DNA from 3 places in the Nocardioides sp. HDW12B genome. Region 3 is predicted to be linked to each of the others. Evidence: predicted binding sites of a transcription regulator. Region 3 holds the regulator's gene; each other region holds the start of a gene.

Region 1 (7,930 bases), 980 kb from region 3:
GGCGGACCCGGTAGGTGTCCATCATCGAGACCGCGACGCACCGCTCGCCGCCGTAGCGGTCGAGGATCGCGTCGTAGACCTCGAGGCGGCGCTCGGACTCCACGTCGACGTCGATGTCGGGCAGGGCCCGGCGCAGCGGGGAGAGGAAGCGCTCCATGAGGAGGCCGTGGCGCATCGGGTCGATGCCGGACACCCCGAGGAGGTAGTTGACCAGGCTGCCGGCCCCCGACCCGCGCGCGGCCGAGCGGATGCCCAGGTCGCGAACCATGCCGCAGACGTCGGCGACGGTGAGGAAGTAGGAGGCGTAGCCGAGACCGCCGACGACCTGCAGCTCGTCCTCGAGCCGCTTCCAGATGCGCTGGCGCGGCGCCGTGCCGTAGCGCCGGCCGATCCCGGCCTCGCAACGCACGCGCAGCACCTCGTCGGCGCCACGGTGCCGGGCCCCGGGGTCGGTCACCTCCAGCTCGGGGAGGTGCACCTCGCCCAGCCCGAGGTCGGCGCGCGGGTCGAGCGCGCACCGCTCGGCCACCGCACGGGTGCGGGCCAGCAGGGAGCGGGCGGCCGACCTGCCGCGGCCCGTCCCGGCCAGGCGGCAGACCTCCTCGGCCACCTCGGCCATCTCCTTGCCGGACTTGAGGAACCCCTCGGCGTTGGCCCGGTCGACGTGGCGGACGTCGAGCGGCACCAGGCGGCGGGCGGCGTCGAGGACGTCGACCGTCACCGCGTCGGTGCGGTCGGCGTAGCGCACCGCGTTGCTCAGCACCACGCCTGCTCCGGCCGTCGTGGCCAGGCCGGCCATCCGGGCCGCGTGGGAGGCCGAGGTGGGCCCGTTGCCCGCGACCCGGTGGTTGACCAGCTCGACCAGGACGTCGGTGGGTCCGAGCAGCTCGCGCCACCGGTCGAGCACCGCCCGACCGCGGTCGGGGCGCTGCGCCGCGACGGCGGCCCCGACCTCGGACGCCGGCCCGAGCAGGGCCAGCACCCCGCGCCCGGCGGCGTGCTCCGCGACGAGGTCGAGGGAGCACACCGGCTCGCCCCGCTGCCCGGCGAGGTGGGTGGCGGAGACGAGCCGGCAGAGGGCGGCCCAGCCCGAGCGGTCGGTGGCCAGGAACGTGACCCGCGGCAGGCGACGGTCCCGGAAGGCGCCGCCCCGCGTGGGGCTCCGGACCGGTGTCCGCGCCTCCTCGCGGGACCACGGCCCCGGCACCAGTCCGCTGGGCGCCAGCGCGAGGTCGACGCCCAGGACCGGCTTGAGGCCGGCCGCGAGGCAGGCCTTGGCGAAGCGGACGGCGCCGTAGGTGCCGTCACGGTCGGTGAGGGCCAGCGTGTCCATCTCGTGCTCGAGCGCCCGCTCCACGAGCACCCCCGGAGGGGAGGCCCCGTGGCGCAGCGAGAAGCCCGACGCCACGTGGAGGTGGACGAAGGGGTCACCCACCTGGCTCAGCCCACCTGGACCAGCGTGGCCGGGATCGGCACGTGCCGGGTGAGACCGAGCGACTCCTCGACAATGCCGAGGAAGCGGTCGGCGTCGCGGACCAGGTCGTCGGCCTCCCGCTCGGTGACCGCGCGTCGGGAGCCGGCCTCGGCCGCGGCGCGCTTCGCCGCGCCCGCCGAGAAGAACGCGGCCCACTCGGCGAGCTCCGGAGCCACCTCGGCCAGCAGCACCCAGGCGTTGCGCTGGGCCCGGGCGCGTCCCCGGACCGGGGCGGTCGGCCGGGCGCGGGCGGCGAGCAGCGCGGCGGTGGCCCGCAGCGCCGCGACGTGGGCGGTGGCGTAGCGCATGCCCACGTCGGGGGCCGTGATCGCCTCCTGCAGGGACGTCGCCGCCCGCGCGAGGTAGGCGAAGGTGGCGGCCGGCACGTCGAACCCCGACAGCCCGGGCGGCGGACCGGCGGGCGTCGTGGGCGTCGTGGCGGTGGTGGGCGCCGCGGGTGCGGCGAGCGACGTCACGGCGATCAGTCCCAGCACCGGGTGAGGAGCCAGCTGCCCTGGGCCCAGTCGAAGACGAGGTCGAACACGCCCCGCCCGGTGGCCGCCCCGCGACCGGCCTCGACGCGCCAGACCTCCCGCTGCGCCAGCAGGTCGGACACGGACGCGCCGCCCGTGCCGGTCCCGCCGGTCCCCGTGCCTGCGGGAGTGCCCGCCGGGGCGCTCGCCCCCGGGTCGGCGCCCAGCACCGGAGCCACCTCGCGCGACTGCCACCAGGCTCCGGTCTCGCGCCAGTGACCGACGACGTCGTACACCTTCCACAGCCGGCCGTGCCACAGGAACTGCTCCGGCCCCTCCACCGGGCCCTGCTCGCCCGTCACCATCCCTCGTCGCACCTCGACCGGGTCGTCGTACCTGCGCATGCGCGCCACCTCCACCGTCTCCACCGTCTCGACCGACCCCTCCACCGACCCCGACCGGCGCCGACCGACGCCGCCCCGCCCGTCCGTGCGTCGTGGCAGGGTGTCCGGTGGGAGTGGGGGTCGAGGTCACTCCCACCGGATCGTTCGAACAGGTGTTCGAACAATCCGAAGGTACACCCCACCCCCGACACCACGTCAACACGTCGCCGGCCCCCTGGAGAACTCGTGACCAGCGCCCCGCCCCCTGGCTCCTCCCCCGACCCCACCGACCACGCCGGGCCCCGTGCACACCCGGGCATGGCGGCCTTCCGCGCCGCCTGGACCGCGGCGGGCGGCACCGGCCGCATCGTGGTGCTGCCCGACACGGTCCACACCGCCGTGCTCGCCGCGGCGGCGCTCGGGTGCGAGGTCGGGGCGATCGCGAACAGCCTGCTGTTCGACGCCGCGGGCTCCCCTGTGCTGCTCCTGACCAGCGGCGCCCACCGGGTCGACACCGCCAAGGTCGCCGCCGAGCAGGGTCTGCCGCCGCTGACCCGGGCGAAGCCCGACTTCGTGCGCGCCCACACCGGCCAGGTGATCGGCGGCGTCTCCCCCCTCGCGCACCCGGCCCCGGTGCCGACGTACCTCGACACCGCGCTGCGGCAGTACCCCGAGATCTGGGCCGCGGCCGGGCACCCCGCCTCCGTCTTCAGCACGACGTACGACGAGCTGCGGCGCATGACCGGGGCCACCGAGATCACGGTCAACTGACCCCGGCGACCACGGGATCGCCCCGGGATCGCCGCGAGGTGCAACGTCGGGGCGTCCTCGGACGACATGAGGGGTGTGACCCACCCGATGCGAAGCAGCCAGGAGCCCTCGGCGCTCGAGGAGACCTACCTCGAGCTGCGGCTCCCCCTGCTCAGGCTCGCCTTCCTGCTGACCGGGTCCCGCGAGACGGCCGAGGACCTCGTGCAGACGGCCTTCGCGGACGCCCAGCCGCGCTGGGAGCAGATCCTCGACCCTCCGGCCTACCTGCGCCGCACCGTCGTCAACCGGGCCAAGGACGGCCAGCGTCGTGCTTACCGGCGACGACGGCTGACGCGGGTGGAGCGTGAACCGGTCACGTCGATCCCCGAGCTCGACGAGACCTGGGCGCTCATCACGCGCCTGCCCGCCGCCCAGCGGGCCGTCGTCGTCCTCCACTACTACGAGGACCTCGCCCTGGTGGAGATCAGCCAGCTGCTCGACCGCCCGCCGAGCACCGTGCGCTCCGACCTCCGCCGCGCGCACGCCCGCCTCCGAAAGGACCTGTCATGACCGCACGACCCCCGACCGACCACCAGCTCGACCACGAGCTCGACCAGCACCTGCGCCGCACGCTGTCCGCGGTCGCCGACACCGTCCGCGACGAGCCGGCCGACCGGCCGGCCGTGACCCCGCTCCGCCCCCGGCGGCGCCGGCGCCTGGTGCTGGGCGCCGCGGCGGCGGCCGTCGCCGTGCCCGTGGCCGCCGCCGCGGTGGTGGGGCTCGGGCCGGAGTACGTCGACCGGATCCCGCCGGCCGACCCGATCATCAGCGGCAGCATCGACGGCGAGCGCTACTGGGTCGTCGACGGCCCGGACGTCCCCCGGTGCGCGGGCCGCCCGTCGGGCATCATGACGCTCGCGGAGCAGGACAACGTGGTGGGGCAGGAGTGGAACGGCTTCGGCTACGTCCTCGGTCCGCCCACCCCGGACGGCTGCGCGCCGCGCACGGTCGACGCCTCCCCCGACGAGACCTACGTCTCCGACGGCGGCCAGTCCGTCGGCGACGGCATGCTGTGGGCCGGGGCGCTCCACCCGGACGTCGACCAGGTCCGCGTCTCGCTCGACGAGGCCGAGCCGTTCGACGCCGACACCTTCACCCACGAGGGCGCCACCTACTTCACCGTCGAGGTCCCCGCGGACACGGCGGTGTTCACCGTCGAGTACGTCGTCGACGGCCAGGTCGTGACGCCCCCCGCCGGCGAGACGGCCACGCACACCCTGGGGTGACCCCCGCCAGCCCGGAGAGCCGGGCGGCACGGTCGGCACCGACCGCTACAGTCCCCCCATGTCACGCGTGGTGGTCCTCGGGGGCGGGCTGGCCGGCTGCGCCTCGGCCGCACGCCTGGCCAAGCAGGGCCACGAGGTCGTCCTGGTCGAGTCCCGCCCGACGCTCGGCGGGGCGCTGGGGCTGGTCGAGCAGGACGGCTTCACCTGGGACACCGGCCCCGCCACCACCGCCCTCCCGGCCGTGCTGCGCGACCTGTTCCGCAAGTCCGGGCGCCCCCTGGAGCGCGAGCTCGAGCTGGTGCCCGTGGACCCGATGCGCGAGCACCGCTTCACCGACGGCACCGTGCTGCGGCTGCCCTCCGGCAGCCGCGCCGCCCAGCTGGCCGCGGTCGACGAGGCCTTCGGACCCGCCCAGGACGCGAAGGGCCGTCCGGTCAGGGCCGGTCGCTCCGGCAAGGCCGCCCCGAGCCCCGGGCGTCAGTGGGTCGACCACGTCCACGCCCAGGCCGAGGCCTGGGACCTGCTGCGCCGCGACTGGTTCGAGCGGTCCGCAGGCATCGAGCACCTGCCCGAGGCCACCGAGAAGCTGCTGACGAGCCGCCTGATGCTGCACAAGGTCGTCGAGCGCCGCTTCGACGACCCCCGTCTGCGCACGCTGGCCACCCACCACGCGGTCGAGGGCGGGCACGACCCCCGCAACGTCCCGGCCTGGTTCGCGATCCTGGACTACCTCGAGCAGAACTTCGGCACCTGGACGGTCCCCGGCGGTCTCGGTGCCTTCGCCGTGCTGCTGACCAAGCGCCTGGGCGAGCGCCGGGTGGAGGTCCTCACCGGCGTCACCGCCCTCGACGTCGTGATGTCCGGCACCTCCTCGGACGCCCGGCCGGTCGCGGTCACCACGAGCGCCGGCGAGGTCGCCTGCGACCAGGTCGTGGTGGCCCTCGACCCCCGCCGGCTGCCCGCCCTGGCGTCGTACGTCAAGCGCACCATGCCGGCCGTCCCGCCGACCGTCACCCACCTGGGCCTCAGCGACGACGCGCCCGACCTGCCCGCCGAGGTCGTGGTGCACGACGAGTACACGCTCACGATCCGCACCGGCGGGCAGGCCCCTCCCGGGCGTCGCGCGTGGACCGTGCTCGGCCGCGGCCGGCTCGCCGAGGACCTCGTGATGGCGATGGCCCGCCACAAGCTCGACGTCCGTGACGCCATCGAGGTGCGCGTCGACCTGTCACCGCGCGCGCTGGTCGAGCAGTGGTCCGGGTCCCCCAGCGGCGTGCTGTGGCAGGGCCGCAGCACGATCTCCGACCGGCTCTCGACCCGCACCCCCCTGCCCGGCGTGTACGCCGCAGGCGCCCACACCGGAGGCGGCGGGTGGCTGCCCTTCGTGGGGCTCAGCGCCGCCCTGGTGGCCGAGGCGATCGGCCCGGCCTGAGGTCTCGCCGACCGTCAGGCGACCGGCAGGGCCAGGTCGGCGTAGATCTCCCGCGTCGCCCGCGACCGGTTGAGCGTGTAGAAGTGCAGCCCCGGGGCGTCGCCACGCAGCAGCTCCTCGCAGAGCTCGGCCGCGATCGCCGTGCCCTCCGCGCGGACCGCCTCGGCGTCGCCCTCGAACCGGGTGACCCGGGCGACGACGTCGGCCGGCACCTCGCGGCCCGACAGCTCGGCCATCCGCGCGATCTGGCGCAGGTTCGTGATCGGCATGATGCCGGGCAGCACCGGGATGGTGACCCCGGCGGCCCGCGCTCTCTCCAGCAGCCCGAAGTAGTCCGAGGCGCGCAGCACCATCTCGGTGATCGCGAACTCCGCACCGGCGTCCTGCTTGCGGCGCAGCACCGCGATGTCGGCGTCGAGGTCGGCGGCGTCACGGTGGCCCTCGGGGAAGGCGGCGACGCCGACGCTGAAGTCGCCGAGCGAGCGCACCAGGGCGACCAGCTCGTCGGCGTAGGTCAGCCCGCCGTCGGTCGGGGTCCAGGCCGTGCCCGGACCGCCGGGCGGGTCGCCGCGCAGGGTCAGCACGTTGCGCACACCGGCGTCGGCGTACGCCCCGACGATCGAGCGCAGCTCGTCGCGCGTGTGGCCCACGCAGGTCAGGTGCGCCATCGGCGTCATCGTCGTCTCGCGCGCGATCCGCTGCGTGATCTCGATGGTGGTGTCCCGGCTCGAGCCGCCGGCGCCGTAGGTCACCGAGACGAACGTCGGACGCAGCGGCTCCAGCTCGCGCAGGGCCTTCCACAGCGCCGTGACGCCGGCGGCGTCCTTGGGCGGGAAGAACTCGAAGGAGAACGACCGCTCGCCGGTCGCGAGCAGGTCGCGCACGCGGCGACCGCCGCCGGACATGCGGGAGGAACGCTCCTGGGGCACGGGACTCATGAGGCCCAGGATAGGTGGGCCGTAGGCTCGGCCGGTGACGTCAGCCACCCCGTGGGACCCCGCGTCCTTCCGCGCCGAGATCCAGACGGTGCTCGACACGTTCGTCGACGCCCAGGCCGCCCAGTACGTCGACCTCGGCGACGACGCCGCCCGCCTCATGGCTGCGGCGACGCAGTCGGTGGCCGGCGGCAAGCGCTTCCGGGCGATGTTCTGCGCGTGGGGCTTCCGCGCCGTGCGCGAGCCCGAGCCGGGTGAGGAGGGGGCCCTCCTGCGCGCCGCGGCCGCGCTCGAGCTGCTGCACGCCTCCGCGCTCGTCCACGACGACTTCATGGACGCCTCCGACACTCGCCGCGGGCACCCCGCCACCCACGTCGCCTTCGCCGAGCTCCACCGCAGCTCCGGCTGGCCCGGCTCGCCGGAGCAGTACGGCGCCGCTGCGGCGGTCCTGCTCGGCGACCTGCTGCTGTCGTGGGCCGACGAGCTCATGCGTGGCTGCGGCCTGCCCGCCGACGTGGTGGCCGAGGCGCTGCGCGTCTTCGACGCCACCCGCAGCGAGGTCGTGCTCGGGCAGTTCCTCGACGTGTCGCTGCAGGCCCGCGGCGAGGCCGACGTCGAGCAGGCGATGCAGGTGGTGCGCTACAAGTCGGCGAAGTACTCCGTCGAGCGGCCGCTGCACGTCGGCGCCGTGCTGGCCGGCGGCGGCCCCGAGATGGTGGGCGCGCTGTCGGCCTTCGGGCTGCCGCTCGGCGAGGCCTTCCAGCTGCGCGACGACCTCCTCGGCGTCTTCGGCGACCCCTCGGTCACGGGCAAGCCGGCCGGCGACGACCTGACCGAGGGCAAGCGGACCGTGCTGGTCGCGCTGGCGCTGGCCGGGTCGTCCGTCGAGGACGCGGCCGCCCTCGACGCGGCCCTCGGGCGGGCGCTGGAGCCCGCCGAGGTGGCCCGCTTCCAGGGCGTCATCGAGTCCTCGGGGGCGGCGGCGCAGGTGGAGGAGCGCATCGACGCCCTGACCCGGGACTGCCTCGCGGCGCTCGAGGCCGCACCGGTCACGTCGTACGCCCGGGTGGTGCTGGCCGACCTGGCCCGGGCCGCGACGCAGCGCAGCCTCTGAGGCAGGGTCCTAGAGCGCCATCGCCTGGGCGCGGCGCTTGACCTCGGACCCGCGGTTCTCGCGCAGGGCGTCGATCGGGCGAC
Region 2 (7,930 bases), 590 kb from region 3:
GGTCGCGTGGCCCGACGGCGTGCCGCTGGACCGGCCCACCACCACGCCGTACGGCGAGGCGAGCGTGAGCCACGTGTGCCTCAACGACGACGTCGTGGAGGGGCTCGAGCTGCGTGACGCCGACGGCACGCTGACGGCCTTCTCCGTGCAGTACCACCCCGAGGCGGCAGCCGGCCCGCACGACGCGGCGTACCTCTTCGACCGGTTCGTGGACCTCATGACGGAGGTCGAGCAGCGAGCGCAAGCGAGCGTCGTCGAGACTCCGACGGAGGTCGAGCAGCGAGCGCAAGCGAGCGTCGTCGAGACTCCGACGGAGGTCGAGCAGCGAGCGCAAGCGAGCGTCGTCGAGACCCAGGAAGGCAGCAACTGATGCCCAAGCGCGACGACATCCGCTCGGTGATGGTGATCGGCTCCGGCCCGATCGTCATCGGCCAGGCGTGCGAGTTCGACTACTCCGGCACCCAGGCCTGCCGCGTGCTGCGCGAGGAGGGCATCCGCGTCGTGCTGGTGAACTCCAACCCGGCCACGATCATGACCGACCCCGAGTTCGCCGACGCGACGTACGTCGAGCCGATCACGCCCGAGTTCGTCGAGAAGGTCATCGCCCACGAGCGCCCCGACGCGCTGCTGGCGACCCTCGGCGGCCAGACCGCCCTCAACACCGCCATGGCGCTCGACGCCGCCGGCGTGCTGGAGAAGTACGGCGTCGAGCTGATCGGCGCCAGCATCGAGGCGATCAACCGCGGAGAGAACCGCGAGTCCTTCAAGAAGATCGTCGAGGAGCTCGGCGGAGAGGTGGCCCGCAGCGCGGTCTGCCACACCCTCGAGGAGTGTTTCGCGGCCTCGGCGGACCTCGGCTGGCCGATGGTGGTGCGTCCCAGCTTCACCATGGGCGGCACCGGCTCCGGCATGGCGTACGACGAGAAGGACCTGCGTCGCATCGCCGGCGCCGGTCTGGCCGCGAGCCCGACCACCGAGGTGCTCCTCGAGGAGTCGATCATCGGCTGGAAGGAGTACGAGCTGGAGGTGATGCGCGACACCGCTGACAACGTCGTCATCGTCTGCTCGATCGAGAACCTCGACCCCATGGGCGTGCACACCGGCGACTCGATCACGGTCGCCCCCGCCATGACGCTCACCGACCGCGAGTACCAGCACCTGCGCGACCTCTCGATCGGCATCATCCGCTCGGTCGGCGTCGACACCGGCGGCTGCAACATCCAGTTCGCCGTCAACCCGGCCGACGGCCGCGTCGTCGTCATCGAGATGAACCCGCGCGTGTCGCGCTCCTCGGCGCTGGCGTCCAAGGCCACCGGCTTCCCGATCGCCAAGATCGCCGCCAAGGTCGCCATCGGCTACACGCTCGACGAGATCCCCAACGACGTCACCCAGGAGACGCCGGCGTCCTTCGAGCCGACCCTGGACTACGTCGTGGTGAAGGTACCGCGCTTCGCCTTCGAGAAGTTCCCCGGCGCCGACCCGACGCTGACCACGCACATGAAGTCGGTCGGCGAGGCGATGGCGATCGGTCGCAACTTCACCGAGGCGCTGCAGAAGGCGCTGCGCAGCCTCGAGAGCAAGTCCGCGCCGTTCGACTGGTCGCACCGTTTCGTGGATCTTGACAAGAATTCGCTGCTGGACGAGATCCGCGTGCCGCACGACGGTCGCCTCCGCAAGGTCATGGACGCCATCCGGGCGGGCGCGACGCCCGAGGAGGTCCACGACGTCACGGGCATCGACCCGTGGTTCGTCGACCAGCTGATGCTGCTCAACGAGGTCGCCCAGGAGCTTGTCGACGCCCCCGAGATGACCGCGCCGCTGCTGCGTCGCGCCAAGCGCCACGGCTTCTCCGACCCGCAGATCGGTCGCATCCGCAACCTCTCCGAGGACGTCGTCCGCGGCGTCCGCCACGCCCTCGGCATCCGGCCGGTCTACAAGACGGTCGACACCTGCGCCGCCGAGTTCGCCGCGCGCACGCCGTACCACTACTCGTCGTACGACGAGGAGACCGAGGTCGTGCCGCGCGAGCGGCCCGCGGTCCTCATCCTCGGCAGCGGGCCCAACCGCATCGGGCAGGGCATCGAGTTCGACTACTCCTGCGTGCACGCCGCGCTGGCGCTGTCGTCCTCACCGCACGCCCCGGGCGGCGCCGGCTACGAGACGGTGATGGTCAACTGCAACCCCGAGACCGTCTCGACCGACTACGACACCAGCGACCGGCTCTACTTCGAGCCGCTCACGCTGGAGGACGTGCTCGAGATCTACCACGCCGAGAAGGCCGCCGGCCCGATCGCGGGCGTCATCTGCCAGCTCGGAGGCCAGACCCCGCTCGGCCTCGCGCAGGGCCTCTCCGACGCAGGCGTCCCGATCGTGGGCACCTCGCCGGAGGCCATCAACCTGGCCGAGGAGCGCGGGGCCTTCGGTCACCTGCTGGCCGCCGCCGGGCTGGTCGCGCCCAAGCACGGCATGGCGACGTCGTACGTCGAGGCGCGCGGGATCGCCGCCGAGATCGGCTACCCGGTGCTGGTGCGGCCCTCCTACGTCCTGGGCGGTCGCGGCATGCAGATCGTGTACGGCGACGACGCTCTCCGCTCCTACATCGAGGCCGCCACCGAGATCAGCCCGGACCGGCCGGTGCTGGTCGACCGCTTCATCGACGACGCGGTCGAGATCGACGTCGACGCGCTGTTCGACGGCGAGGACCTGTTCCTCGGTGGGGTCATGGAGCACATCGAGGAGGCCGGCATCCACTCCGGAGACTCGGCGTGCGCGCTGCCGCCGATCACCCTGGGCGCGGCCGAGATCCTCCGCATCCGGGAGGCGACGCGCGCCATCGCCGAGGGGATCGGGGTGCGCGGGCTGCTCAACATCCAGTACGCGCTGGGCTCCGACGTCCTCTACGTGCTCGAGGCCAACCCGCGCGCCAGCCGCACCGTGCCCTTCGTGTCGAAGGCGACCTCGGTCTCGCTGGCCAAGGCGGCCGCGCGCGTGATGCTCGGCGAGTCCATCGCGTCGCTGCGCGAGGCCGGGGTGCTGCCCGAGCGTGACGGCGGCCAGCTGCCCGGTGACTTCCCGATCGCGGTGAAGGAGGCGGTGATGCCGTTCAACCGGTTCAAGACCGCCGACGGCACCAACGTCGACACCGTGCTCGGCCCGGAGATGAAGTCGACCGGCGAGGTCATGGGCTTCGACTCCGACTTCGGTGCCGCCTTCGCGAAGTCGCAGGCCGCGGCGTACGGCTCGCTGCCCACCGAGGGCCGGATCTTCGTCTCGATGGCCAACCGCGACAAGCGGACCATGATCTTCCCGATCAAGGTGCTGGCCGACCACGGCTTCGAGATCCTCGCCACCCAGGGCACGGCGGAGGTGCTGCGCCGCAACGGCATCGACGCCCGCGTCGTGCGCAAGCACTTCGAGGGTCGCGGTCCGAACGGCGAGCCGACCACCGTCGACCTCATCACCGACGGCGAGATCCACCTGATCGTCAACACCCCGCACGGGGCGACGGCCGGGTCCTCGGCGCGCGTCGACGGCTACGAGATCCGCACGGCGGCGATCCTGGCGGGCGTCCCGTGCATCACCACGGTGCAGGGCCTCGCTGCGGCGGTGCAGGGGATCGAGGCGCTGCGGCGCGGCGACATCGGCGTGCGCTCGTTGCAGGACTGGGCGCGCGCCACCCGCTGACCGAGCGGCCCTGGTCGCCGTGCCTCGCCGTGCGTCGCCGTGCGTCGGCGCGGGTCGGCGCGTCGCCGCCGCGTACGACGTACCGGGGGCGGCTGGCGCGGCCCGGCTACCGTCGAGTCATGAGCTGGCAGCAGGCACCCACCCCGACGCGGCGACGCCCGACGGCGGGCGCGGCGTTCCAGGTGATCCTGGTCTTCGTCGGCGCGCTCTACGTCGTGGAGCTGATCGACCAGCTGTCCGGGAGCTGGTTGCAGGACAACGGCGGCATCGAGCCACGTCAGGCCGAGGGCCTGGACGGGGTGCTGTTCGCCCCGGCGCTGCACGGGCCCTGGGACCACCTGATGGCCAACACCGTGCCGCTGCTGATCTTCGGCTTCCTGCTGCTGCTCTCCGGCGTGCGCCGCTGGCTGGTCGTGACGGCGGCGGTGTGGCTGGTCGGCGGTGCGGGCGTCTGGCTCACCGGAGGCACCGGGACGCTCCACGTCGGGGCGTCGATCCTGGTCTTCGGCTGGTTGAGCTACCTGTTGCTGCGCGGGATCTTCTCGCGCCAGGCCGGGCAGATCGGTCTCGGGGTCCTGCTGCTGGTGCTGTACGGCGGGGTGCTCTGGGGCGTCCTGCCCGGACAGCCCGGCATCTCGTGGCAGGGACACCTCTTCGGTGCGATCGGCGGCGGCCTGGCCGCGTGGCGGCTGGGCCGCATCGACCGGGCGACAGGGGAGTCCCCCGGCTGGCCGTGACGCGTCGACCGCGCGTTGGAGATCACCTGGCATCCGAGGGTCTGCCTGTGAGCAGCACTCTGGCGGGCGAGCGCCCCAAGCCCTGACGCCGCTACCTCCTCGAGCTCGATCGGATACCTCCAGGGGAGCCCCGAGTGTGGTCGGCGGCAGGTCGTCCACGCTCACCGCCGAGGGCAGGAACAGGACGACGGCGCGCACCACCGTGCAGGCCACTGGGCATGACGCTTACGCGTTCGTTCAGCGCGGAGCGGATGCAGGGAGCCGCGCGCACCTGACTTATGAAAAGCGAAGAAACTTTCGAATAAGGTCTCGGATCGTGAGATGTGGGGCCGATCCTGTCGGTGGGCCCGGGGACCCTGGATACATGACGACTTCGACGCCTCCCGGTGCGCAGCACCCCGATGTGCCGGGATGGCGTGAGTCCCGCCCGGACGGGGGCGCGCCGCGAGGTGGGCCGCTGGCCGCGCTGGGGAGGGCCGCGACTGCGGTCGACGAAGCGGCGGCGACGATGTGGGCCGCACGGTCCGGTGCTGAGCTGGTCGCCACGGTCGAGGCAGTGGCCCACCTCCGCGCGAAGCTCGACGGGCTGGAGCTCGCGGTCGCAGCCGAGCTGGAGGTCAGCCCGGCGGGGCAGCAGGCACTGAAGGACGACGGCTGGGCGTCGGCGAGGGACTTCCTGACGCACGCCGCCGGCGGTCGCCGGCGCAGCGGTCCCGCCACGGCACGGCTCGCCCGGCGGGTCCAGGGCCTGCCCAGCGTGGCCGAGGCGCTCGCCGACGGCTGGCTGTCGCGCACCCAGGCGCGCATCGTCGCGGAGGCGATCGAGCGGCTGCCGCAGGACGTCTCGCTGCGCGACCGCGCCGTCGCCCTGATGCTCGACGAGGCCACGCGGCTGTGCGCCGACGACCTCGAGACCGTCGGCCACCGCCTCGTCGAGACCCTCGACCCGACCGGAGACACCGCCCGCCGCGAGCGCGAGCTCGAGCGGACCGAGCGCTCGGCGCACCTCAACCGGTCCCTGCGCATCGGCTTCGACGGGCTGGGCGGAGGAGCGGGCCGCTTCAACGGCTCGAAGGAGGACCTCCTGCTGGTCTCGACCGTGCTGCTGTCGCTCGCCGCGCCGCAGCCGGCCGAGCCGGGCTCGTGCGGCGGTGACGGCGTCTGCGCCGACCTGCAGTGCCGGACGCTCGGCCACTCCGGACGCGACCTGCGCGACCACGGCGCCCGCATGTTCGACGCCCTCGTGCAGCTCGCCCGCACGGCCCAGTCGAGCGGCGCGCTCCCGCAGGGCCACGGAGGCGTCCCGCAGGTCGTGGTGACGATGGACCACGACGACCTCCGTGACGCCGTCGGACGGGCGACCACCACCGCCGGGGTGGACCTCGACCCGGCGACGGCCCGTCGTCTTGCGTGCGACGCCGACCTGGTCCCGGCCGTGCTGGGCGGCGACGGGAGCGTGCTCGACGTGGGGCGCAGCCAGCGACTGGTCACGGCGGCGATCTGGCTGGCCCTGGTCGTGCGCGACCAGCACTGCGCCTTCCCGGGCTGTCGCCGTCCGCCGGTCATGTGCCACGCCCACCACGTCGTGCACTGGGCGGACGGCGGCCCGACGAGCCTGGCCAACCTGGTGCTGCTGTGCGGCACCCACCACCGCATCGTCCACAGCACGCCCTGGCGGGTCCGGATCAGCACCTCCGACGCCCGGCCCGAGTTCCTGGTCCCCGGCAGCACCACGTGGGTGCGCGAGCGCGGGTGCGACCCGCCGGGGGAGCGAGAACGTCGGCCCGCCGCGTGAGGCGGGCACCGATCCCTTCGACGCGCTCGGTCCCCGGACGAGCGGGCCGTGCGGAGCGTGCCCGCTGGTAGGTTCGGCCCCCGGGACACCCCCACCGACACCGCTCACGAAGGGCAGACCGAGGACTCCATGACCCACGCCGCACGCCTGGCCACCAGGGAGCACCGGCCGTGACGGCGTACGACTGGGCCTTCCGCCACGCTGCCGTCCGGGTCGACGCCGAGAAGGCGCACCACGCCGGCTTCGCCGCCATCCGCGCCGCCCGTCCCGCGCTGGAGCCGCAGGGACGCCGGCTGCGGCGCGACCTGACGCCCGTGAGCGCGATGGGCCTCACCTTCCACGGCCGGCTCGGCCTGGCCGCCGGCTTCGACAAGAACGCCGCCGGCGTCGACGCGCTCGGGGGGCTGGGCTTCTCCTTCGTGGAGATCGGCACCGTCACCGGCCGTGCCCAGCCCGGCAACGACCGGCCGCGGCTGTTCCGCCTCCCCGCGGACGGCGCGATCCTCAACCGGATGGGCTTCAACAACGAGGGAGCAGAGGCCGTCGCGGCCCGGCTGAAGCTCCGGGCCGGCAGCCACGCGACCCGACCGGGTCGCCACCGCACCGGCGACCTCGTGCTCGGGGTGAACATCGGCAAGACCAAGGTCGTCAGCGAGGACCAGGCCGCCGCCGACCACGAGCGCAGCGCGCGTCTGCTGGCGCCGTACGCCGACTACCTGGTGGTCAACGTGTCCTCGCCGAACACGCCCGGCCTGCGTGACCTCCAGGCGGTGGACAAGCTGCAGCCGCTGCTGGCCGCGACACGGGCTGCGGCCGACGACGTGACGAGCCGGCGGGTGCCGCTGCTGGTCAAGATCGCGCCCGACCTCGCCGACGACGACGTGCTGGCGGTCGCCGACCTCGCGCTGGCCGAGGGGCTCGACGGCATCGTCGCCACCAACACGACCATCGCGCGCGACACACTCGTCACCCCCGCGGACGAGGTGGCCCGGCTCGGTGCGGGCGGGGTGAGCGGGGCGCCACTGACCGAGCGCGCCGACCACGTCACCCGGCTGCTGCGCGACCGGGTCGGGCCCGAGCTCACCCTGATCGGCGTCGGAGGCATCAGCACGCCCGAGGACGCCGTACGCCGCGTGCGGGCCGGCGCGACCCTGGTGCAGACCTACACTGGCTTCGTCTACGGCGGACCGACCTGGCCCGCCCGGGTCCAGCGCGCCCTCGACCAGGACCTACGAGGGGCCGGAACCCCATCCGGCGCGGCCGGATCGACGAGCGGAGACGCCTGATGGACCCCTTCGGCACACGGCTCGAGGCCGCCCTCGACCAGCACGGACCGGTGTGCGCCGGGCTCGACCCGCACGCCTCGCTGCTGTCGGCGTGGGGCCTCGACGACGACGCCGACGGCGTCCGCCGCTTCTCGCAGGCGTGCGTGGAGGCGTGGGCCGGCCGGGTTGCCCTGGTCAAGCCGCAGTCGGCGTTCTACGAGCGCCACGGCTCCGCCGGGATCGCCGTGCTCGAGGAGACCGTCGCCGCCTTCCGCGCCGCCGGCACCCTGGTGCTGCTCGACGTCAAGCGGGGCGACATCGGCTCCACCGCGCAGGCGTACGCCGAGGCGTACCTCGACCCGGCCGCCCCGCTGGCGGTCGACGCCATCACCGCCAGCCCCTTCCTCGGTGTCGGTTCGCTCACCCCGATGGTCGACCTGGCCCGGGCC
Region 3 (7,930 bases):
GCGACACCTGCCAGCTGGTCGTCATCGACCGCATCCCGTTCCCGCGACCCGACGACCCGTTGATGTCGGCGCGCCAGCGGGCCGCCGACCGGGCCGGTCGCAACGGCTTCATGACGGTCGCCGCGACCCACGCCGCGCTGCTGCTGGCCCAGGGCGCCGGGCGCCTGATCCGGACCTCCGAGGACCGGGGCGTGGTGGCCGTCCTCGACCCCCGCCTGTCCGGCACGACGTACGCGCGCTTCCTGCAGGCCTCGCTGCCGCCGCTGTGGCGCACCACCGACCGCACCGTCGTGCTCGGCGCGCTCGCGCGCCTCGCCGCCGGCTGAGCCCGCGGCGGGCAGAGCGGGTCCGCAGGGGGCTGGTCGCTCAGGGGGCGACGAGACGCAGGGCGTAGTCGAAGCGACGGTTCTCGTCGCGGGAGAAGCCCTGGCAGGCGAACGGACCGCGGACCCGGCAGCGGTAGTCACGCCCGGCGTTGACCAGGGTGACGTCCACGGCGGTCGTGTCGCCGGTGGCGAAGGGCACCCGGATCTTGCCGTTGCCGTCGCGGTTCAGGGTCAGGTCACGGGTGACGACCTGCCCGCCGTAGAGGCGACGGGTCACGTTGACCTGGAGCTCCGCGGGCAGGCTCGGGGCGTTGACGACGACGCGCAGGTCGGTGCCCGGGCGCAGCGTCCCCGAGGGGCGCGCCTCGATGGTGGCAGCGGCGAGGTGGTCGATCGTCTCGCTGCCGGTGACGGGGGAGGCGACGGTCACGGTGCGGGCGGCGGGCGCCGAGGGGTAGACCGCGCCCTCCTCGTATGAGGTCGCAGGTGACCGGTTGGCGGTCGCGAAGTCGGCGACGAGCTCGGGGAAGCTGCCGCCGCGGGCGGTGACGGCCTGGGCCAGGGCCCGGACCGAGAACGACCCGGCGGAGTCGTCGGTGCGGTCCCAGGCCTGCTTGACCAGGACCGGCAGCCCGGTGCCGTTCTCCTCGGGGAACTGCTCAGTGAGGTAGCGCAGCCAGATCCAGTTGCCGTACCAGTTCTCCGCCAGGTCCAGCGGGTCCCCGGGCCACGCCAGCGCGCTGTCGTCGAAGTAGTTCCGGTTGTCGTTGACGTCGTCGAAGATCTCGTCCTCGATCCACGTGGACGAGTTCTCCATGAAGAAGCCGTCCTCGGCGTAGTCGATGCCGAACTGCACGGCGTGGAAGAACTCGTGCGCGGCGGTGACCTCCAGGTTGCCGCGTGAGGTGCCCGGGAACTGGCTGGTGCTGAAGTCGTCGTCGAGCGCGCAGTAGCTGGTGGAGCGGTAGGCGCTGAGCACCCTCTCGGGGGTGCAGTAGCCGTAGAGACGCTGCGGGTCCGCGCCGATGTCGCCGAGGTAGACGTCGAAGCGGTTGCGGTAGGCGCCGGGGCCGGTGCCGTCCGCCGGTGGCGCGCTGTAGGTCCCCTGGGTCACGATCCGGCTCCAGACCGTGTCGAGGACCTGGTGCGTGGTCTCCACCTGGTCGGGGACGCCGTCGGAGTCGCTGTCGGCCGACGGCGGGGCGTCGGCGGTGCGTCGGGCCCAGTGGACGCAGAAGTTCGACGAGGGCACCGGGTTGACGACGCAGTCGCTGGTCACGTCCGCGTCGGCGGCGTAGTCGAGGTAGCCGTCGCCACCGCTCGCCGTCGGGCGGGCGAGGATGCGCTCCGCGACCTCGCGGTCCTCGGGCGCCAGCGCGTCCTGGGCGAGCGCGAGGTCCCGCAGCACGATGCTGGCCTCGCGGCCCTCCGATGAGGCGTCCGGTCGCGCGCCGAGACCTCGCGCCTCCGCCAGGGTGCGCGCCGCCGTACGGCGCTCGTCGGCGGACACCGGGCCGCTCGAGCGGTCGAACGGGCGGCCGGGCGCGGACGACGAGCCACCGGGCGAGGTCTCGCCGGCGCCGGACGCGCTCGGGGCCGCGCTGAGCAGCGCGGCCAGCGTGGCGACGGCGGCAGCCGTCGCGGACACGCGACGCAGGGGGAGGGGCAGGCGCACGACGAAGTCCTCTGGAGGATCGGGGAGGGATGGCGACACGGGGCCTGCCACCGGGCGGGGTGCTCCCATCCTGTGCTGAGCCCCGGCCTGCTGCAACCTGAACGCACCGAACCGCCGGGAGAGGCGATCCTCCCGGCGGTCCGGTGACGAGCGGGTCGCGCGCAGCGCTCACATGCGGCGCAGCACCGTGGTGACCTTGCCCAGGATGGTGGCGTGCGTGCCGTCGATCGGCTCGAACGCCTCGTTGTGCGGGAGCAGCCACACGTGGCCGTCCTTGCGCTGGAAGGTCTTGACCGTCGCCTCGCCGTCGATGAGGGCGGCCACGATCTCGCCGTTCTCGGCGTTCGGCTGCTGGCGCACGACGACGTAGTCGCCGCTGCAGATGGCGGCGTCGATCATCGAGTCGCCGACGACCTCGAGCAGGAAGAGGGTGCCGTCGCCGACCAGCTCGCGGGGCAGCGGGAAGACCTCCTCCACGCGCTCCTCGGCCAGGATCGGGCCACCGGCCGCGATGCGACCGACCACCGGGACGTACGTCGGGGTGGGGCGGGCGTCGTTGATGCCGGTCTCGTCCTGCTCCGAGGGCAGCGACACCGTCAGCGCGCGAGGACGGTTCGGGTCACGCTTGATGAACCCCTTCTCCTCGAGCGTCCGCAGCTGGTGCGCGACCGACGACGAGCTCGTGAGCCCGACCTTCTCGCCGATCTCCCGCATGCTCGGCGGGTAGCCACGGCTGCTGACCGACTCGTGGATCACGGTGAGCACGCGCTGCTGGCGCGGGGTCAGGCCGCTGGCGTCCGGGGGGCCGTCCGGCAGCTCCCGGACCACCGGAGAGGTGCCGGTGGCAGCCTTCCCCGCTCGTCCGCGGCCGCTGCTCGTGCGCTTGCTGGTGGGGGTGTCCCCGCTCGTGGCCATGGTGCTCCCTCTCTGGCGAACTCGTGGTCGGCACGTTAGTCGTCCCCCTCACCGTCTTCAAACATGTGTTCGAACCGCGCGTGTCGCGTCGTCCGCCATCCGGGCTCCCGGGTCCGGGGTCGCCGACGCCCAGAACTGTTCGCACACCTGTTCGACCAAACCCTTGCGCGGGGCTCGCCGCGCCCCTATGGTCGAACACAGGTTCGATCGAACGTCCGTTCGACACCGCGCCGGGACCCGCTCCCGGGGATGTGTCGGGGGGTCTCGTTAGAACCGGGGTCGTGGACGACAGACATCCCGACCGGGCGGCGACCGCCGCCCCTCAGGCGAGGAGGCCCGAGATGAGCACCATGACGATGACCCGCCCCACCCGCTCGACCCGCACCACTCCGGTGGCGCGCGCCGTCCCCGACGCGCGACGTCACCCGGCTGCGCACGGCTCTCCCTCGACGCGCACCGCTCCGACGGCCCCGCGGGCCGCAGGTGCGCGCTCGGCGCCGGGGGTGCGGCTCACCCGTCGCGGCCGCTGGGTCGTGACTCTGCTGATCCTCGGGGCGATCCTCGGCCTCTCGCTGGTCGTGAGCTCGGGCTCCGTGGCCACCGGGGAGCGCGGTGCGCCGGCGACCGAGCAGGTCGTGGTCGAGCAGGGCGACACGCTCTGGGGCATCGCGACCCGCGTCGGCGGCCCCGGCGAGACCCGGTCCGTCATGCTCGAGATCGAGCAGCTCAACCACCTCGACAGCAGCGTGCTGGTCGAGGGTCAGGTGCTCGCGGTCCCGGCTGCCTGACCGGTCGGGTCGGGATGGACGGCGTCGGCCACGCCGGACGCGATCAAGCCCTGGGCAGCCGTGTAGGTGGCCATGACCGCGACGTCGAGGATCCGTCGAGCCGCGGTGGTCCCGCCGGCTCCCGCGGCCCCTGTGGCCCCGGTGGCGCTGTCGGGCAGGAGGAACTCCCGGGTGCCGAGCAGACCGTCCGAGACCAGGAACAAGGCAGTGCCCGCGACGACCTGGCGCCGCGCCGCAGCGTCGGCCGGCGGGCCGATCCGGCTGGCCGTGGCGACCATGCCGCACAGGGCACCCGCGTAGACCAGGACCGGCGTGCGCAGACCGGGGGAGGTGCGCCCGGCGGCCCGGGCGAGGACCGGTCCGGCGACGAGGAAGGCCGCAGCCGCCAGCCGTGGTCCTCGGGTCGCGGCCGGGTCGAGCGGAGCGGGGCTGCGCAGGCTCGTGAAGCCGACGACGTAGGCGCCGTGCGCGGCCAGGAAGCTGCCGAGGCCGGCCAGGAAGGGGCGTTTCCCCCGTCCCAGGAGGGCGACGTCACCGCAGCCGGAGAGCAGCTGCGCTGCAAGCGTGGCCCGACGGACCGGCAGGCTGCTGCCGCGCGTGGACGCGGCGAAGCCGTGGGCGAGGACGGGCATGAGCAGCGGCTTGGTGGCGCGACGGGCGCCTCGCGCACCCAGTCCCGCGAGGGCGGTGTCGACCACGGACAGGGCCAGGTAGGCCCGACGGGTCGGGGGAGGCAGGGGCACGGCACCCATCGTGACGGACCCGGCGGCGACGCGCCCGGGGAACGGCGACGCGCCGATGGCTCGACGAGCACGTCGCGGGAACATCCGGGGGGTGACCAGCGGTTTTACCCCTGGAGGCCGGCGTCGCCGGCCGCCGACGTCAAGGAAGTCGCGGCGAACGGTTGCACGTCGGGGGCCGCGGGCGTACGGTTCCCTACATCTAGTAGTTACAGCGGTGTAGTTCTCCACAGATTGTGGTTGGTACTCCACAGGCAGTGACCACTTATCCCCACTCACTACACAGGTTCCTCCACAGCGGAGGGCCTGGGACGGCTCTCGGGAGGTGATCCGGACCGATGCACTGCCCCTTCTGCCGGCACACCGACACCCGGGTCCTCGACAGCCGTGTCGCCGAGGACGGGGGCGCCATCCGGCGTCGTCGTACGTGCTCGGAGTGCTCGCGCCGCTTCAGCACCGTCGAGCAGATGCAGCTCGTGGTGGTCAAGCGCTCCGGCGCCACCGAGCCCTTCACGCGGGAGAAGGCGATCAGCGGGGTCCGCAAGGCCTGCAAGGGGCGTCCGGTCACCGAGGACGAGCTCGCCGTCCTCGGCCAGTGCGTCGACGAGGCGCTGCGCGCCGACGGGTGGGCCGAGGTGCCCGCCCACGAGGTCGGCCTGGCCATCCTGCGTCCGCTGCGCGCCCTCGACGAGGTCGCCTACCTCCGCTTCGCCAGCGTCTACCGCGCCTTCGAGTCCGCCGCGGACTTCGAGGCCGAGATCGCCCTGCTGCGCCTCGACGGCGCCCGGGACGCCGAGCCCGTCCCCGCCCAGCCCGCGTCGGGCTGACCCCAGACCGCCCGGCACACAGTGGGGAAGCTGTGTGCCGGGCGTACCACTTCCCTCGCAGGCTTCCCCTGCAGTCAGCACGACGACCGCCCGACCGAGATGTGTCGGAGCAGTCGGCCACCATGGAGAACAGCCCACTCAAGGGAGAGGAAGTCGGCATGACGGAGACGGTGTCCGGACCCGCGAAGCAGCGGGGCCGCAAGGCGACCGGGATCGCGATCGAGCGCGTGTTCAGCACGGAGGGCGCGCACCCCTACGACGAGGTGACCTGGGAGCGTCGCGACGTCGTCCAGACGAACTGGAAGACCGGCGAGGCCGTCTTCGAGCAGCGCGGTGTCGAGTACCCGGACTTCTGGTCCGCCAACGCCTCGACCATCGTGACCACGAAGTACTTCCGCGGCGCGGTCGGCACCGACGTGCGCGAGTGGAGCCTCAAGCAGCTGATCGACCGCGTGGTGAAGACCTACACCAAGGCCGGCGTCGACCACGGCTACTTCTCCACCCCCGCCGACGCCGAGGTGTTCGAGCACGAGCTGACCTGGCTGCTGCTGCACCAGTACTTCTCCTTCAACTCCCCGGTCTGGTTCAACGTCGGGACGCAGTCGCCGCAGCAGGTCTCGGCGTGCTTCATCCTCTCCGTCGACGACTCGATGGACTCGATCCTGAACTGGTACAAGGAGGAGGGCTTCATCTTCAAGGGCGGCAGCGGCGCCGGCCTCAACCTCTCCCGCATCCGCTCCTCCAAGGAGCTGCTGTCCTCCGGCGGCACCGCCAGCGGCCCGGTCTCCTTCATGCGCGGCGCGGACGCCTCCGCGGGCACCATCAAGTCCGGCGGCGCGACGCGTCGGGCCGCGAAGATGGTCGTCCTCGACGTCGACCACCCGGACATCGAGGAGTTCGTCGAGACCAAGGCGCGCGAGGAGAACAAGATCCGCGCCCTGCGTGACGCCGGCTTCGACATGGACCTGGGCGGTCGCGACATCACCTCGGTGCAGTACCAGAACGCCAACAACTCGGTCCGCGTCACCGACGAGTTCATGCGCGCCGTCGAGGACGGCACCGACTTCGGGCTGCGCGCCCGCGGCACCGGCGAGGTCATCGAGACCGTCGACGCCCGTGAGCTGTTCCGCAAGATCGCGGTCGCGGCGTGGGAGTGCGCCGACCCGGGCCTGCAGTACGACGACACGATCAACGACTGGCACACCAACCCCGAGACCGGTCGCATCACCGCGTCGAACCCGTGCTCGGAGTACATGTCGCTCGACAACTCCTCGTGCAACCTGGCGTCGCTGAACCTGATGAAGTTCCTCTCCGACGACGACACCTTCGACGGCGCGCTCTTCGCGAAGGCCGTCGAGGTCATCATCACCGCGATGGACATCTCCATCTGCTTCGCCGACTTCCCGACCGAGTCGATCGGCGACACCACCCGCGACTACCGCCAGCTCGGCATCGGCTACGCCAACCTCGGCGCGCTGCTCATGGCCATGGGCCTGGGCTACGACTCCGACGGCGGTCGCGCCATGGCGGCGTCGATCACCAGCCTGATGACCGGTACGTCGTACAAGCGCTCGGCCGAGCTCGCCGCCGTCGTGGGGCCCTACCAGGGCTACGCCCGCAACGCGGCCGCCCACAAGCGGGTCATGCGCAAGCACCAGGCCGCCAACGACGCCGTCCGCAGCGTGCACAGCCACGACCGCGACGTGCACGTGCTGGCCACCGACGTGTGGGACAAGGTCGTGAAGCTGGGGGAGCGCAACGGCTACCGCAACGCCCAGGCCTCCGTGCTGGCGCCGACCGGCACGATCGGCTTCATGATGGACTGCGACACGACCGGCATCGAGCCGGACTTCTCGCTGGTCAAGTTCAAGAAGCTCGTCGGCGGCGGCTCCATGCAGATCGTCAACCAGACGGTGCCGCGGGCGCTGCGCAAGCTGGGCTACCAGGAGGAACAGGTCGAGGCGATCGTCGAGTACATCGGCGAGCACGGCCACGTCATCGACGCCCCCGGCCTGAAGACCGAGCACTACGAGATCTTCGACTGCGCCATGGGCGCCCGCCCGCTGGCCCCGATGGGTCACGTGCGGATGATGGCGGCGGCGCAGCCGTTCCTGTCCGGTGCGATCTCCAAGACGGTCAACCTGCCGGAGACCGCCACGGTCGAGGAGATCGAGGACGTCTACCTGCAGTCCTGGAAGCTCGGGCTGAAGGCCACGGCCATCTACCGCGACAACTGCAAGGTGGGTCAGCCGCTGGCCGACGGCAAGGCGAAGGCCAAGGACGCCGAGCCCGCGGTCGAGGCCACGGTCGTCGAGGTGCACAAGCCGTTCCGCAAGCGTCTGCCGAAGTCGCGCACCTCGCGCACGACGTCCTTCACGGTCGGCGGCGCCGAGGGCTACATGATCTCCGGCGCCCACCCCGACGGTGAGCTCGGCGAGATCTTCCTCAAGCTCGGCAAGCAGGGCTCGACCCTGGCCGGCGTGATGGACGCCTTCTCGATCGCGGTCAGCATCGGCCTGCAGTACGGCGTGCCGCTGGAGACCTACGTCTCGAAGTTCACCAACCTGCGCTTCGAGCCGGCCGGCCTGACCGACGACCCGGACGTGCGGATGTCGCAGTCGATCATGGACTACATCTTCCGTCGTCTGGCTCTCGACTA

Evidence for each region. The regulator LexA, encoded in region 3, represses DNA repair genes until DNA is damaged. The targets are predictions, from matches to a motif close to TCGAACANNTGTTCGA.
Region 1: a site for LexA is predicted at 2,496-2,511, ahead of G7072_RS11630 (DUF6504 family protein). Genes of this name have one in related genera too.
Region 2: a site for LexA is predicted at 4,707-4,722, ahead of G7072_RS09845 (HNH endonuclease signature motif containing protein). Genes of this name have one in related genera too.

What each region holds. Positions count from the first base shown of each region.
Region 1 covers NZ_CP049867.1:2,484,941-2,492,870, forward strand. The annotation lists gene dnaE (DNA polymerase III subunit alpha) at 1-1,435, opposite strand, end outside; gene G7072_RS11625 (SAV_6107 family HEPN domain-containing protein) at 1,441-1,968, opposite strand; gene G7072_RS11630 (DUF6504 family protein) at 1,956-2,351, opposite strand; gene G7072_RS11635 (YbaK/EbsC family protein) at 2,649-3,101, shown strand; gene G7072_RS11640 (sigma-70 family RNA polymerase sigma factor) at 3,177-3,650, shown strand; gene G7072_RS11645 (hypothetical protein) at 3,647-4,366, shown strand; gene G7072_RS11650 (FAD-dependent oxidoreductase) at 4,425-5,798, shown strand; gene metF (methylenetetrahydrofolate reductase [NAD(P)H]) at 5,813-6,736, opposite strand; gene G7072_RS11660 (polyprenyl synthetase family protein) at 6,771-7,847, shown strand; gene G7072_RS11665 (Rv2175c family DNA-binding protein) at 7,857-7,930, opposite strand, start outside.
Region 2 covers NZ_CP049867.1:2,098,987-2,106,916, reverse strand. The annotation lists gene carA (glutamine-hydrolyzing carbamoyl-phosphate synthase small subunit) at 1-370, shown strand, start outside; gene carB (carbamoyl-phosphate synthase large subunit) at 370-3,684, shown strand; gene G7072_RS09850 (rhomboid family intramembrane serine protease) at 3,804-4,421, shown strand; gene G7072_RS09845 (HNH endonuclease signature motif containing protein) at 4,786-6,216, shown strand; gene G7072_RS09840 (quinone-dependent dihydroorotate dehydrogenase) at 6,387-7,502, shown strand; gene pyrF (orotidine-5'-phosphate decarboxylase) at 7,502-7,930, shown strand, end outside.
Region 3 covers NZ_CP049867.1:1,505,144-1,513,073, forward strand. The annotation lists gene G7072_RS07135 (ATP-dependent DNA helicase) at 1-326, shown strand, start outside; gene G7072_RS07140 (MXAN_6640 family putative metalloprotease) at 367-2,001, opposite strand; gene lexA (transcriptional repressor LexA) at 2,170-2,916, opposite strand; gene G7072_RS07150 (LysM peptidoglycan-binding domain-containing protein) at 3,258-3,704, shown strand; gene G7072_RS07155 (lysoplasmalogenase) at 3,677-4,447, opposite strand; gene nrdR (transcriptional regulator NrdR) at 4,783-5,271, shown strand; gene G7072_RS07165 (vitamin B12-dependent ribonucleotide reductase) at 5,430-7,930, shown strand, end outside.